DNA from 2 places in the Streptomyces sp. SJL17-4 genome. Region 2 is predicted to be linked to the other one. Evidence: riboswitches for the same ligand, from Rfam matches in the RefSeq annotation. Region 2 holds a riboswitch; the other holds the start of a gene.

Region 1 (7,987 bases), 2.1 Mb from region 2:
GGGAAGCCCGTCTCCCACGCCAGATACAGCCGACGGTCGCTCAGCAGGTAGATGGCCAGCTGACGCCCGCCGAACGCCGGAAGAAGCTCCTCCGTCACGACCGCCGACACCTGGCGGGCCGTCACCGCCTCGGACAGCGCGATCGCCAGGGCCACCGGCCGGTACAGGGCCGAGACCCGGTCATCGGGAAGGAACAGGCTGTCGTCCGTCCGCCCGCCGCTCTCGGGTTCCCGGGTGGGCCGGCCCGGATCGTTCTCCGGCAACAGGACCATGGTGACGCCGTCCCGCCCGGGATGGAGGGAGACCGAAAGCCACTGACTCCGTTCCGGACGGGCCAGGAAACGCACGGGTTCACCGGAGATCATCGCGGCGCGGAGCTGCTCCTCGTGGAACGGGAGACCGAACCAGGGCAGTGCCTCCCACAGTGGCCTTCCCGCCAAGGCCGCGCGGGGGCGGCCGAGCAGCCGCTCGGTGAGCTCGTTGACGTACGTGACGCGTCCGAGGCGGTCGATCGCCAGGATCGCCCGGGGGAGCCGGTCCGTGGCGTCGGAGCCGATCAGACCGGTGCCGAGGTCGACGAGGGTGCAGGTGAGCCGCAGACCGGTGTGGACGCCGCCGAGGCCGAGCCGTGGTGGTCCCTCCCCGCCCGGGCCCGTGGCTCTGTTCGTCTCCGCGGGGGGTGAGGTCTGACGCGCGCGCGTGGAGACCTCGAGCAGGTGCAGACCTCCGTCCGGGCCCTTCAGCCGGATCCGGCGCACCACCGGCCGTCCGTCCGGCCCCGTCGCCTGGCGGGCCGCCGCCCACAACGCGTAGCCGTCCTCCGGATCCAGGAGCGACGTGAGGGCCCCGATCGGGCACGGCGAGGGCACGTCCGTGCCGAGGATCGCCAGGAGGCCCGCGTCCATCGTGACCATGCCGGTGTCGAGGTCCCACTCGAAGGCGCCGAAGCGGACCGGCGGCGCACCCGAGGTGGAGAGCTGTACGCAGACCGGGTCGCCGGGCCATTCGACGGTCGTCCCCTGACGGGCCAGATCGGCCAGGGTCTCGCCGAGGTGGAGTGCGCCCCGCGTCATCCGGTTGCGGTCGCGGGTGTCCACCGGGACCCCGGGGGACGGCGCCCGCAGCGCGACGAGGACCCCGAACCGTTCACGACCGGCGACGACCGGCGCGTACAGCGAGGCGAAGGGGAACGGCAGGCTGGCCACCAGCTGCGGAAATCGCCGCATCGCCTCCTCGACGTCGTGGAGGTGGACGGGCTGTCCGGAGCGATGGACCTCGGCGACCGGGAACGGCCGGTTCGTGTGCATCCGAAACCACGGCCGGAACAAGGGACCCGGCAGCCCCACCAGAGCCGCCATCCGCAGCAGCCCCGGCGCTCCGGAGCGCAGGTAGACCCCGCCCGCGTAACCTCCGACCTCGTCGACCGCCCGCAGCGCCGCCTCCGCGAGCGTCCAGGTCAGGGCGCCGGAAGCAGGCCCGTCGGCAGCTCCGTTCCCGGACGGACGCCCGGTACCGCCCGCCAGGCCGGGGCCGGACGTGCCGTGCGAGGTCACACAGTCAGGATGCGCCTCACCGGGACGGCACCGCATCCCGGACCCGTTCCTTCCCCGCCTCCGGGCAAACGGTGTTGACCGCACGCGTCCGCGCCGTCACACTCGGTCGTCGACCGGCGCCGCAGGGCGCACGACACCACCACTCACGACCAGGGGGCAGGATGACCGGCCGAGTTCTTCCGTACGAGGTGCAGGGCGAGGGGCCGAGGCGGGCCCTCCTGCTGCACAACTGGTTCGGCGACCGCACCAGTTTCGCTCCGCTGCGGGCCCATCTGAACGATGCCTCGGGCTCGTACGCCTTCGTCGACTGCCGCGGCTACGGTGAGGCGCTCGATCACGCGGGCGCGTACACGATGGAGGAGGTCGCGGCCGACGCGCTCGCGGTCGCGGACGATCTCGGCTGGGACTCCTTCTCCGTCGTCGGCCACTCGATGGGCGGCAAGGCGGCGCAGCTGATGCTCCTCGACGCCCCCGACCGCGTCCGTTCGATCATCGGCATCTCGCCCGTCTCGGCGGCCGGTTTCCCCATGGACGGCGAGACCTGGGAGCTCTTCGCCGGCGCCGCCGAGGAGGCGGCCAACCGGCGCGCGATCATCGACAACACCACCGGCGGCCGGTACGACGACGCCTGGCTGAGCGCCCTTGTCGAGCGTTCCGTCCGGCGCTCCTCGGCGACGGCCTTCCGCGCCTATCTGGACTCCTGGTCGCGTACGGACTTCCACGAGCGCGTCCGCGACAACCCGGCTCCCGTGCTGCTCGTCGTCGGCGCCCACGATCCGGCGCTCGGCGCCGAGGCGATGGAGGCGACCTGGTTGCGCTGGTACCCCAACGCGCGCCTGGAGGTCCTCAAGGACGCCGGCCACTACGCGCCCGAGGAGACCCCCCAGGCCCTCGCGGAGGCCATCGAGGCCTTCCTCGCCGCCTGACGGGACCGTTCGCGGTGTCACCGGGGACTTCGGCCCCGGGTGACACTCCGGCCGGAGGAGCGGAAGGGCGAACCCTCACGGTCAGGTGCAGGGTGAGGCTCACGTTCAGGACGAGGGTCACCTCGGAGGGCCCTCAGGTCCTCTTCAGCTTCAAGGCCCGCCAGGTGATCGACCTCGGTGCGACCCACGACGTGCACGGAGCGTCCGGCACCCGGCTCGACCGGTGCCCCGCGACAGCCCAGGCCGTGGCGCTCGACGCCCTCCAGTCCCGCTGACCGTCGGCTCGCCCGCCCGCCGGGGAAGGGGCGTCTTACCCTGGAGGGACGGGCGGGGGACGGAGCACAGCGCTCCTCCCCGAGCCCGGAGCCGTGCAGGCAGGCGGAAGGACGGCGGGCCATGTTCTTCAGTGATCGCACCGATGCCGGTCGGCAGCTGGCCGCACGGCTCGACCACCTCAAGGGCCATGACGTCGTGGTGCTCGGTCTGCCGCGCGGCGGGGTGCCGGTGGCGGCCGAGGTGGCCGACGCCCTCGACGCCCCGCTCGACATCTGCCTCGTACGGAAGCTGGGGGTGCCCCAGCAGCCGGAGCTGGCGATGGGCGCGCTCGGCGAGGGCGGCGTTCGGGTGGTGAACGAGCGGGTGCTCCACGAGGCGGGGGTGGGGGCGCGTGATCTGGCCGCGGTCGAGGAGCGCGAGCACGCCGAGCTCGATCAGCGGGCCCGCCGCTATCGGGGCAGCAGGCCTTCCGTTCCCCTGGAAGGCCGGACCGTCCTGGTCGTGGACGACGGTCTCGCCACGGGCGCCACGGCCCTGGCGGCCTGCCGGGTGGTACGGGCGCGGGGCGCCGCCCGGATCATCCTCGCGGTGCCGGTGGCGCCCCGTGGATGGACGGCCCGGCTCGGCGGCGAGGCCGACGAAACGGTGAGCGTGCACGCGCCGGACCTGTTCTACGCGATCGGACAGTTCTACCGGGACTTCACCCAGACCCCGGACGCGGAGGTCATCGCCTGCCTGGACCGGATCCGCGCCGCGCACGGCCCGGTCGTCCAGGACACGGACATCAGGATCCCCGTCGCCGACGGCGTCATGCTCGCGGGACGGCTCGCGGTGCCCGAGGGCGCCACCGGCATCGTCCTGTTCGCCCACGGCAGCGGGAGCAGTCGGCACAGCCCCCGCAATCGGGCGGTCGCGGCCGCGCTCAACCGGGCGGGACTCGGAACGCTCCTGTTCGACCTGCTCACCGAGGCCGAGGCGGTCGACCGGGCGCAGGTCTTCGACACCCCGCTGCTCGCCGACAGGCTCGCCCGCGCCACGGAGTGGCTCGCCGAGCGTCCGGAGAGCGAAGGCCTCCCGCTGGGCTACTTCGGGGCCAGTACGGGAGCGGCCGCCGCGCTGTGGGCTGCGGGCGACCTGGAGTCCGCCGTGGCCGCCGTCGTCTCACGCGGTGGCCGGCCGGACCTCGCGGCCGACCACCTGGCGCGGGTCAAGGCCCCGACGCTCCTCGTGGTCGGGGGCAGGGACGCGCTGGTCCTGGACCTCAACCGGCGGGCCGAGGCGCTGCTGCGCTGCGAGAGCCGGCTGGAGGTCGTGGAGGGCGCCACGCACCTCTTCGAGGAGCCGGGCGCCCTGGAGGAGGTGGCGGAGCTCGCCACCTCCTGGTTCACCGGGCACTTCCGGGATCAGTAGGCGCCGTTGACGTTGTCGATGGAGCCGTAGCGGTCGGCCGCGTAGTTGCAGGCGGCCGTGATGTTGGCGACCGGGTCGAACAGGTCCATCGACGTGCCGGGCACGTGATAGGCGAGGAAGGTCGGCTCGATGACCTGGAGCAGGCCCTTGGAGGGGGTGCCGGCCACGGCGTTGGAGTCCCAGAGGTTGATGGCCTGGGGGTTGCCGGAGGACTCCCGCATGATGTTGCGGTGGATCCCCTCGTACGAGCCGGGGATGCCGCGCTGGGCCATGATGTCCAGCGACTCGCGGATCCAGCCGTCGAGGTTGTTCGCGTACTGGGTGGCGGCGGCGGGCGCGGCCTGGACCGGAGCGGCGGCGGCGGGAGCGGCGGCCGAGGCGCCGGTGCCGGTGGCCGGGGTGGCGCTCCGGCGCTCGGAGCGGTTCGCCCGTTCGGCCGTGGCGGTCTTCTTCGCCTGCGTGGGGGCGGCCTTCACGGAATCCCGACGAAGCGTCAGTTCAAGACCCGGATGAATAAGTGACGGGTTGTCACCCACGGCGCTCCGGTTGGCGCGGTAAAGGCCCTTCCAGCCGCCCTGAATTCCCTTCTTCTGGGCGATCAGGGAAAGCGAGTCACCACTGACGACCGTGTAGGTGCGTGCGGCGGCCGGGGCGGCGGGTGCCTTGGCGGCGGCCTTCGCGGCGACCGGGGCCGCGGGGGCGGTGATGTTCTTGGCGGCGATTTCCGGGGCTCCGGAAACAGGCGCGGCGCCGGCCACGGCCGGGGCGATCAGCGGGAGGGTGAGGGCGGCTCCGCCCGTGCCGACCAGCGCGAGTCCACGGGAGACGGGGCGGCGGCGGGGGCGGCGGTGCTTACCGTGAGCAGGCATGACGAGATTCCTCTCCGGCGCCTTCGGGGTGAGCTGTCGGGTTCGGACTGGAGATGTCCGGCCGCGCGCACGCGGCTTCACCCCGAGCCGTTCCGGAATCCGGGCCGGCGTATTCGTGGGTCCCCCGCTCCTGCCGTCGGGTGAAAGGGAGGTATTTCGAGCGGTGGCAGGATTCGGCGATCCGCTCGAATGGAGGTGACCGTAGGCCAGTAATGCGGCGGAGAACAAGAGGATCTGAGTCCAGGGGTCGGTGAAAGGATCACCGAATTCATGGAATTCAAGATCGACCTCGACTCCTGCGCATCGAACTTCCTTGTCCCGCACGGCCTGCACGGATTCCGATCACCGGGGAATCCCCGGGAACGTGAGTCGCGTCACCAGGTGCTCAATGTCCGAATAGGGGTGGTAATTCTATTAATGGAGAAGTGGGCGATAAGGGACTGTTCGACCGCGCGGGCACTCAAGGGCATAGGTCGCAAAACCGACATTCGTCATGAAAGATGGAGCCACCCCGACCGAGGAGCCGCCCGGATGTCGCCCTCCGCCTCCCTGCTCGACCCCGAGACCCTCGACCGTGAGGCCGCCGCCCTCTACGAGAGCGCCACCTGGCAGCGGATCGTCACGGACTGGACCGCGCCGCCGGCGCCCGCACCCGCTGTGGAGGGCTGGCGTGAGCTGCTCACCCTGCCGGTGGAGCGGCTCGTCGCCGACGCGCTCGACGCGTTGCCGCCTTCCCTTCCCGCCGAGCGCCGGCTTCCCGGCCGGATCGGAGCCGTCCTGCCCGACCGGCTGCACGCCTGGCGTCGCATCGGCCAGCCCGAGCTGCGCCCCTCGGTCCACCTCGGGTACGCGCGCCTGGTGCTGACGGAGTGGGGCTGGCAGAACGCGCCGTACAAGCTGCGCGACGTGCGCGGGGCCCGGTGTGTCTGCGGCGCGCTGCTCGCCGCGCACCGTCTCGGCTACGGCAGCGCGACGACGATGAACGAGGCGGCCGCCTGGATCATGGCCGAGCTCCGGTCGCGGGGGTGGCATGAGCTGATCGGGCCGTGGAACCGGGCCCCGGGCCGTACGGCCGCCGACGCGGTGGCCCTCCTCGACGCCACGATCCACCGCGCGGCGCACGCCGGGCGCTGACGGACTCTCCGCGGGCGCGGGGCGGGTGTGGGGCGGGTGGGAGGCGGGTGCGCGACGGCGGCGAAGCGGCCACCGCCCCGCACCCGGACGGCGTACTCAGCCGGTGATGCTCGGCGCTCCGGTCTCGATGTGACCGGTGTACCGGCGCGACCAGGTCCCGTCGATGTCGGCCAGGATCGTGAAGTCGTACCAGCCGTTGTTGTAGGCGACCGCGTTGAAGAAGTCCTCCCGAGTGGAGCCGGCCGGGACCGTGTAGGTCCAGGGGCCGTCCGTGCGGTAGGCGTTCGAGCGGATCGTGAACGTCACCGGCCCGGCCGAGGTGTTGCTCATCCTGAACCACAGGGCCGTCCGCCCCGTCCCCGGCTCGGTCGCGAACCTGGATGTCACCTCGACGGCCTTGCCGGCCTTGGAGGCGTCCCCGATGAACCGGCGCAGGAAGCGGTTGGGGCCCATCATCGAGATGTCGTACTTGCCGGACCCCGATCCCAGGCCGATGTTGAAGTAGTCGGTGGCCGTGCCGCCCGCGTCGACGGTGTACTGCCAGGCGGCCGTGTCGCGGTGCTGGTGCGGGTGGATCGAGAAATGGGCCGCGCGCTTGGCCTCGGCGCCCTGGTTCGCCATCGAGAACCAGGCGAGGATCTTGCCCGCGGCTCCGAACTCGAAGCGGTCGAGATTGCCGTTCACCTGGTACGGCAGCGCGCGGGCCGGCCGGGTGCCGGACTCCTGCGCGGGCTGGGCGTTGTTCTGCGGGGCCGGGTTCGGCAGCGGACCGCAGGTCGCCTGGCCGATGACCTTCGCCGTGGAGGGGAGGCCGGCCGGTACGCCGTACACCGGGTGGGCGAAGTCGAAGACGCCGGTCAGATCGCCCGTCACCTTCCGTCGCCAGGCGCTGATGTGGGGGCAGGTGGCCGGGGTGCCGAGGGCCGTCGTCCAGCTCTCCATGAAACGCAGGACCGAGGTGTGGTCGAAGACCTCCGAGCTCACCCAGCCACCCCGGGTCCACGGGGACATGACAATCATGGGGACGCGGAAGCCGAGGCCGATCGGTACGCCGTCGAGGTACTCGCCGGGGGTGCCCGGGGGAGCGACGGGTGGCGGCACGTGGTCGAAGAAGCCGTCGTTCTCGTCGTAGTTGAGGAACAGCACGGTCGAGTCGAACACCTCGGGGTCGGCGGCGAGCGCCCGGTAGACGAGATCGACGAAGTGCGCGCCGTCCCCGGGCGGTGCGTAGGGGTGCTCCGAGAACGCCTCGCTCGCGACCACCCACGACACCTGGGGCAGCGTGCCCGCGACCACATCGGCGCGGATCGCGGCGGCGATGTCGTCCGGGGTCGAGCCGGTCACCTTGGGCACCGAGCCCATGCCGCGGTCGTACAGCGGGTCCCCGGGCCGCGCGTCGGTGAACTTCTTGAAGTACGCGAGACCGTTGTCGCCGTAGTTGTCCTGGGCGTTCTGGTAGACCCTCCAGCTCACCCCGGCCCGCTGGAGCGCCTCGGCGTACGTCTCCCAGGTAAGGCCCGACTCCTCGCCGCCGTCCTTGCTGGAGCCGTCGATCTTCCCGCTCCACAGGAAGGTGCGGTTGGGGCCGGTGGCGCTCAGTGCCGAGCAGAAGTACGCGTCGCAGATCGTGTAGTGGTCTGCGAGCGCGTGATGGAAGGGGATGTCCTCGCGGTCGAGGTGGCCGAGGGTCCGGGTGTTGCCCACGCCGGTGACCCAGTTGTCCAGACGGCCCTTGTTCCAGGCGGCGTGCTGTGAGGTCCAGCTGTGCGGCAGGTCGCCGTTGCACTGGGCGAGGGTCTCGCCGTCCACGCCGCCGGCG
Region 2 (7,987 bases):
AGATGGGCCTCCGTGCGCCGTTGGGCCGCGCGGGCGGCCCCCAGGGGTTCGAGCAGCGCCCGCATGTCGAGCAGATCGGCCGCCTCCTGCTCGGTGGGTTCGGCGACATGCGCCCCGGCGTGGCGGCGGGTGACCACGAAGCCCTCGGACTCCAGGGTGCGCAGGGCCTCACGGACCGGGACCCGGGAGACCCCGTACCGGCGGGCGAGCTGGTCCTCGGTCAGCCGGCTGCCCCGCTCGAAGACACCGGAGACGATGTCGTCCCGGATCGCCGTGCATACCGAGTGCGCGGGAATGCGCATGTCCGACCTCCGCCTTGGTCTGCGCGAGTCAATTCCAGCGGCGCCTGTTCTGCGCCCGATCTGCGACTCTATTGCAGCGCGCCGGAATTTCCGATGCCCCGGCGGAATATCGGTCTCCCGCGACCGACGAAAAGCCCCGGCTCTGTACGAGCCGGGGCTTTTGCGATGCGGGTGGGGCGGCGGAACGGGCACTGGGGGCGGCGGCGGAACCGCCGGTCCTGCGCGAGGCGTCCTCGATCCGTCCTGGATCGGACGTCGACGCCGCGGGGATCAGACGTTGACGCCGCGGGCGCGCAGATACGAGATCGGGTTGATGTCGGAGCCGTACTCGGAGGTCGTCCGCGCCTCGAAGTGGAGGTGCGGGCCGGTCGAGTTGCCGGTCGAGCCCGAGATGCCTATCCGCTCACCCGGCTCGACGCTCTGGCCGACGTAGACCCCGATGGAGGAGAGGTGGCCGTACTGGGTGTACGTGCCGTCGTTCATCCGGATGACGACGTTGTTGCCGTACGCGCCGCCCCAGCCGGCCTCGACGACGGTGCCCGAGCCGACGGACACGACGCTGCTGCCGTAGGAGGCGTGGAAGTCGATGCCGGAGTGGCTGCCGGAGGACCAGAGCGAGCCACCGGTCTGGTAGCCGGTCGAGACGTACGTGCCCTCGACGGGGAGCTGGAAGGAGGCCAGGCGGCGGCGCTCGGCCTCACGGGCGGCGCGCTGCTCGGCCTCGCGGATCTCCTTGGCACGGGCCTCGGCCTTGCGCTTCGCCTCGGCCTTGGCCTTCGCCTTGGCGGCGACCTCGAAGGCCTCCTGCTCCTGGGCGGCGGCCTGGGCGTCGATCCGCTCGGCGAGGGAGTCCTCGGTGATCACCTTGGTGAGACCGGTGTCCTCGAGGGAGGAACGGTTCTCCGTGTCGGCGGCGAGCGCCGGGGAAGCGAGGGTTCCGATGACGCCGGTGGTGGCGAGCGTCGCCGCGCCGGCGATGCCCACGCCGCGGCGCGCCATCCGGCTCGGAGCACGATGCTTCCCGGTGGCACGGGTGAACGCCATGTAGGGGCTGGTCCTTTCCTTCCCTCTCGCCTACCGGGTTAGCTGACGGGTTCGGAGCAGGAAGGTCTCCTACGAGCCCCTCCGTACGAGACGAAGGCGCCCGATTCACCCCAGGGACTGCGTATGGGTCCCCGGCTCCCCAGGCTCGCGCCTGACGGGGACTCGGCGATGTCTGTCCGATGCCGCGGGTGCGGCACGTGCAACTGACGAACAGACGCACCGACGCTATGCGGATCGTCTTTCAATCACCAACCGGACACGCCTTTTGTAAGACATGCCACAGGGCATACGATCACCCTTGACCTTAATACGGACAAACAGGAGGACCCCGACGAACTATGCCGTCGGGGCCCTCCTTTGTCATGCCGGCGGCGTGAATCAGCCGGTCACGACGGTCACTTCACCGATCCCGAGCGCGCGCACCGGCTCCGCGATCTGCGCCGCGTCGCCGACGAGCACGGTGACGAGCCGGTCCACGGGGAAGGCGCTGACCACGGCCGCGGTCGCCTCGACCGTGCCGGTCTCGGCCAGCCGGGCGTACAACTGGGCCTGGTAGTCGTCCGGGAGGTGCTGCTCGACCTGGTCGGAGAGCGTCCCGGCGACGGAGGCCGCGGTCTCGTACTTGAGCGGCGCGACCCCCACCAGGTTCTGCACGGCCGTCTCCCGCTCGGCGTCGGTGAGCCCCTCCGCGGCCAGCGTCCGCAGCACCTTCCACAGGTCCTCAAGTGCCGGGCCGGTGTTGGGCGTGTCGATGGAACCGCTGATGGCGAGCATCGAGGCGCCGTTCCCCCGGCCGTCCGAGCGGAGCACCTGCCCGAAGGCACGCACGCCGTACGTGTAGCCCTTCTCCTCGCGCAGGACCCGGTCGAGCCGCGAGGTGAGGGTGCCACCGAGGCAGTAGGTGCCCAGGACCTGGGCCGGCCAGACACTGTCGTGGCGGTCGGGTCCGACCCGGCCGATCAGCAACTGGGTCTGGACGGCGCCGGGACGGTCCACGATGACGACCCGTCCGGTGTCGTCGGCGGTGATCGGCGGCATCGGGAGCGGCTCGGCCGGCTCGCCGGTCCAGGCGCCCAGGGTCTCGGCGAGGACCTTGTCCAGGTCGACGCCGGTGAGGTCGCCGACGACCACGGCGGTGGCCGTGGCGGGCCGGACGTACGCCTCGTAGAAGGCGCGGACCGCGGCGGCGTCGATCGCCTCGACGGTCTCCTCGGTGCCCTGGCGCGGCCGGGACATCCGGGCCTCGGCCGGGAAGAGCTCCTTGGAGAGCTGCTTGGCGGCGCGGCGGGACGGGTTGGCCGTCTCGTGCGGGATCTCGTCGAGGCGGTTGCGCACCAGGCGCTCGACCTCGGTCTCGAGGAACGCGGGCGCGATCAGGGCCTCGGAGACGAGACCGAGCGCCTTGGGCAGCCGGGAGACGGGGACCTCCAGGGAGACCCGTACGCCCGGGTGGTCGGCGTGCGCGTCGAGCGTGGCGCCGCAGCGCTCCAGCTCGGCCGCGAACTCCTCGGCGCTGTGCTGGTCCGTGCCCTCGAAGAGCGCGCGGGCCATGATGGTGGCGACACCGTCGAGGCCGGCGGGCTCGGCGTCCAGCGGGGCCGGCAGGAAGATCTCCACGGCCACGACCTGCTGGCCGGGGCGGTGACTGGTCAGCACCGTCAGGCCGTTGTCCAGGGCGCCGCGGTCCGGGGCCGGGAAGGCCCAGGGCCGGGCGAGGCCCGGCGTCGGCTGCGGGTGGAAGTCCATGCTCGTCAAAGACGCGGCGGCGTCGGTCACTGGTCCGCTCCCTCTTCCTCGTCGCCGTCGGCGTTCTCGCTCTGTTCGGTCGCCAGGGGCTCGTAGACCAGCACCGCGCGGTTGTCGGGGCGCAGCGTGGCCGCGGCGACGGCCTGCACCTCGTCGGCGGTGATCGCCAGGACGCGGTCGACGGCGGTCAGCGCGAGCTGCGGGTCGCCGAAGAGCACGGCGAACCGGCACAGTTCGTCGGCGCGGCCCGCGACGGTGCCGAGCCGGTCGAGCCACTCGCGCTCCAACTGGGCCTGCGCGCGCTCCATCTCCTCGGGCGTGGGGCCCTCGGCGGCGAACCGGGCGAGCTCCTCGTCGACGGCCGCCTCGATCTGCGGGACCTCGACACCGCCGGAGGTCTTGACGTCCAGCCAGCCGAGCGAGGGCGCGCCGGCGAGCCGCAGCATGCCGAAGCCGGCGGCGACGGCCGTACGGTCGCGGCGGACCAGGCGGTTGTGCAGCCGGGAGGACTCGCCGCCGCCGAGGACCGTGAGGGCCAGGTCGGCGGCGTCGCACGCGCGCGTGCCGTCGTGCGGCAGCCGGTAGGCGGCCATCAGCGCGCGGGCCGGGACCTCCTCCTCGACGACCTCGCGCAGCTGCTCGCCGATGACCTCGGGCAGGTCGCCGGGGCGCGGGGCGGGCTTGCCGTCGTGGCCGGGGATGGAGCCGAAGTACTTCTCGACCCAGGCGAGGGTCTGCTCCGGGTCGATGTCGCCGACGACCGACAGCACCGCGTTGTTCGGGGCGTAGTACGTGCGGAAGAAGTTCCGCGCGTCCTCCAGGGTGGCCGCGTCCAGGTCGGCCATCGAACCGATCGGCGTGTGGTGGTACGGGTGCCCCTCCGGGTAGGCCAGGGCGGTCAGCCTCTCGAAGGCCGTGCCGTACGGCACGTTGTCGTAGCGCTGGCGGCGCTCGTTCTTGACGACGTCCCGCTGGTTCTCCATGGACTCGTCGTCCAGGGCGGCGAGCAGCGAGCCCATGCGGTCGGCCTCCAGCCAGAGCGCGAGCTCCAGCTGGTGCGTGGGCATGGTCTCGAAGTAGTTGGTGCGCTCGAAGCTCGTCGTGCCGTTGAGCGAGCCGCCGGCGCCCTGCACGAGCTCGAAGTGCCCGTTCCCGTGGACCTGCTTCGAGCCCTGGAACATCAGGTGCTCGAAGAGGTGGGCGAGGCCCGTGCGGCCCGGGACCTCGTGCCGCGAGCCGACGTCGTACCAGAGGCAGACCGCGGCGACCGGGGTCAGGTGGTCCTCCGAGAGCACCACACGCAGGCCGTTCGCCAACCGGTGCTCGGTCGCTGTCAGGCCGCCGGAGCCGGCCTCGGCCGTGGCCGTGTGACCCATGGGCATGTACGTCCCTTCGATCGCGATGTGAAAAAGTCCTGCCACTGTATGCAAGCGCGCCGACACCTGGCGAAGTTCCCGCCCCCCGGAGATGTCCCTCTTCCGGGTCGCGGTCGGCGCTGTCGGTGGCACGGTCCACAATGGTCCGCGTCAGATCAACCTTGTTGGTGAAGGAGCCGCAGCCGCGATGGCCCGCCGCAGCACGAAGACACCGCCGCCGGACGACGCGTTCGAGGAGCGAATCCTCGACATCGACGTTGTCGACGAGATGCAGGGCTCCTTCCTCGAGTACGCGTACTCGGTGATCTACTCGCGTGCCCTCCCGGACGCCCGTGACGGCATGAAGCCCGTCCAGCGACGCATCGTCTACCAGATGGGCGAGATGGGGCTCCGCCCCGACCGCGGCTTCGTCAAGTGCGCCCGCGTCGTCGGCGAGGTGATGGGCAAGCTGCACCCGCACGGCGACGCGTCCATCTACGACGCCATGGTCCGCATGGCGCAGCCGTTCTCCATGCGCCTCCCCCTCGTCGACGGACACGGCAACTTCGGTTCCCTGGGCAACGACGACCCGCCGGCCGCCATGCGGTACACCGAGTCGCGGATGGCCCCGGCCGCGCTGCTCATGACCGAGTCCATCGACGAGGACACGGTCGACTTCGCGCCGAACTACGACGGCCAGGAGCGGGAGCCGGTGGCGCTGCCCGCCGCGTACCCGAACCTGCTGGTCAACGGCGCGTCCGGCATCGCGGTCGGCATGGCGACCAACATGCCCCCGCACAACCTCGGCGAGGTCATCGCCGCCGCCCGCCATCTGATCCGCCACCCGGGCGCCGACCTCGAGACGCTGATGCGTTTCGTGCCCGGACCCGACCTGCCGACCGGCGGCCGGATCGTCGGCCTCTCCGGCATCAAGGACGCGTACGAATCGGGCCGCGGCTCGTTCAAGATCCGCGCCACCACGAGCGTGGAGACGGTGACGGCGCGCCGCAAGGGCATCGTCGTGACCGAGCTGCCGTTCACGGTCGGCCCCGAGAAGGTCATCTCCAAGATCAAGGACCTGGTCGGTTCCAAGAAGCTCCAGGGCATCGCCGACGTCAAGGACCTGACCGACCGCAACCACGGCCTGCGCCTGGTCATCGAGATCAAGAACGGCTTCGTGCCCGAGGCGGTCCTGGAGCAGCTCTACAAGCTGACGCCGATGGAGGAGTCCTTCGGCATCAACAACGTGGCACTGGTCGACGGCCAGCCGCTGACCCTCGGCCTCAAGGAACTCCTGGAGGTCTACCTCGACCACCGCTTCGAGGTCGTCCGGCGCCGCTCCGAGTTCCGCCGCACCAAGAAGCGCGACCGGCTCCACCTGGTGGAGGGCCTGCTCGTCGCCCTGCTCGACATCGACGAGGTCATCCGGCTGATCCGGGAGAGCGAGAACTCGGCGCAGGCCAAGGAGCGCCTGATCGAGCGCTACTCGCTCAGCGAGACCCAGACGCAGTACATCCTGGACACCCCGCTGCGCCGCCTCACCAGGTTCGACCGGATCGAGCTGGAGACCGAGCAGGACCGGCTCAACGGCGAGATCGACGAACTGACCGGGATCCTCGACTCCGACGCGGAGCTGCGCAAGCTGGTCTCGGCGGAACTGGCCGCGGTCGCCAAGAAGTTCGCCACGGACCGGCGTACGGTCCTGCTGGAGTCGGCGGGCGCGCCCGTCGCGGCCGTCTCCCTGGAGGTCGCGGACGACCCGTGCCGCGTGCTGCTCTCCTCGACCGGGCTGCTCGCCCGTACGGCGACGGCGGAGCTGCCCCCGGTCGACCCGGACGCCAAGCGCGTCAAGCACGACGTGATCCTGTCGTCGGTGGCCGCCACCCAGCGCGGTGACATCGGCGCGGTGACCTCGGACGGCCGACTGCTCCGGATCGCGGTGATCGACCTGCCGCAGCTCCCGGACACGGCGTCCGCGCCGAACCTGGCGGGCGGCGCGCCGCTGTCCGAGTTCCTGTCCCTGGAGGCGGACGAGACCGTGGTCTGCCTGACCACGCTCGACGAGTCCTCACCGGGGCTCGCCCTCGGCACGCTCCAGGGCGTGGTGAAGCGCGTGGTCCCGGACTATCCGGCGAACAAGGACGAGCTGGAGGTCATCACCCTCAAGGAGGGCGACCGGATCGTCGGCGCGACCGAGCTGCGGACGGGCGAGGAGGACCTGGTCTTCATCACCTCCGACGCCCAGCTCCTGCGCTACCCGGCCGCGCAGGTACGGCCCCAGGGCCGACCGGCCGGCGGTATGGCGGGCGTCAAGCTGGCGGACGGCGCCGAGGTGATCTCGTTCACGGCGGTCGACCCGGCGGCGGACGCCGTCGTCTTCACCGTCGCGGGCTCCACGGGCACGCTCGACTCCTCGGCGGGTACGTCGGCGAAGCTGACGCCCTTCGACCAGTACCCGCGCAAGGGCCGCGCGACCGGCGGCGTCCGCTGCCAGCGCTTCCTGAAGGGCGAGGACGTCCTGATCCTGGCCTGGGCGGGCACCACCCCGGCCCACGCCGCCCAGAAGACCGGCACCCCGGTGGAACTCCCGGACGTCGACCCCCGCCGCGACGGCTCGGGCACCCCGCTCCCCCACCCGGTGGACGTGGTGGCGAGCCCGGCGGTCTGACCCGGCACGACGGTTGGAACCGGTGGATCAGGGCGTGCTCTGATCCACCGGACGGCCGCTGGTCGTGCTCCGGTCGGTCGTCTGCTTCGGTCAGTGGATCCGGTGCTCCGTCCAGAAGGGGCCGAGGTCCGTGGACGTCGCGGCCTGGGCCGCGCGCTTGAAGTCCGCGGTGGTGGCGACGCCCAGCCAGTGGTCCCGCACGTACCCGCGCAGCATGCCCGCCATCTCCCGGCCGCCCAGGAGGCGTTCCAGATCGCTCAGGGCACAGGCTCCCCGGACGTAGACGACGCGGACGTACTCGGAGCGGTGACCGTCCCCGTAGTAGCCCATGGTCCGCGTGAGGGCGGCCGTGTCACTGGGCCACGCGCCCTGGTCCTCCCAGCACGTGGTGGTGTCCTCCCGGCGGTACAGCCGGCTCGCGTACTGGGCGAAGGCCTCGTCGAGCCAGGGCTCCGCGAACTGGTCGTTGCCGACGACTCCGTAGAACCACTGGTGGGCGATCTCGTGGACGGCTCCCGATTCCTCCGGTTCGGTCCACAGCAGGACGAGGCCCGGGAACTCCATGCTGCCGAAGTCGTCGAGGGTGTCGCTCATGACGAGGTCGAGCTCGCCGTACGGATAGCGCCCGAACCGCTTCCCGAACTCGTCGACCGAGCCGACGGACTCCTTCAGCGCGTTCGTGACGCCCTCGGGGGTGGTGGTGCCGGTCCAGTACGCGTTCAGCCTGACGCCGCCGGGCGTGGTCACCGTCTTGGACCGGAAGGGGCCCGCCGCCCACGCGAAGTCCCGCACCCCGCGCGCGACGCTGGTCGTGACCGTGCGGCCGGGGGCGCCCGGGTGCCGGGTGGTGGTGCCGGTCGCGGGCACCACGA

Evidence for each region. A riboswitch is a leader RNA that binds a small molecule or an ion and turns the genes downstream of it on or off. The one in region 2 is predicted to bind cyclic di-AMP.
Region 1: another riboswitch for cyclic di-AMP. It lies ahead of N5875_RS00795 (LysM peptidoglycan-binding domain-containing protein); the one in region 2 lies ahead of N5875_RS09790 (M23 family metallopeptidase).

What each region holds. Positions count from the first base shown of each region.
Region 1 covers NZ_CP104578.1:175,653-183,639, reverse strand. Annotated here, with positions in the region: gene N5875_RS00815 (SpoIIE family protein phosphatase) at 1-1,553, opposite strand, end outside; gene N5875_RS00810 (alpha/beta hydrolase) at 1,715-2,479, shown strand; gene N5875_RS00805 (hypothetical protein) at 2,572-2,754, shown strand; gene N5875_RS00800 (alpha/beta family hydrolase) at 2,876-4,165, shown strand; gene N5875_RS00795 (LysM peptidoglycan-binding domain-containing protein) at 4,159-5,034, opposite strand; cyclic di-AMP (ydaO/yuaA leader) riboswitch at 5,040-5,223, opposite strand; gene N5875_RS00790 (hypothetical protein) at 5,566-6,168, shown strand; gene N5875_RS00785 (phospholipase C, phosphocholine-specific) at 6,265-7,987, opposite strand, start outside.
Region 2 covers NZ_CP104578.1:2,268,816-2,276,802, forward strand. Annotated here, with positions in the region: gene N5875_RS09785 (GntR family transcriptional regulator) at 1-302, opposite strand, end outside; gene N5875_RS09790 (M23 family metallopeptidase) at 573-1,346, opposite strand; cyclic di-AMP (ydaO/yuaA leader) riboswitch at 1,359-1,524, opposite strand; gene N5875_RS09795 (pitrilysin family protein) at 1,725-3,092, opposite strand; gene N5875_RS09800 (pitrilysin family protein) at 3,119-4,474, opposite strand; gene N5875_RS09805 (DNA topoisomerase IV subunit A) at 4,656-7,115, shown strand; gene N5875_RS09810 (M1 family metallopeptidase) at 7,206-7,987, opposite strand, start outside.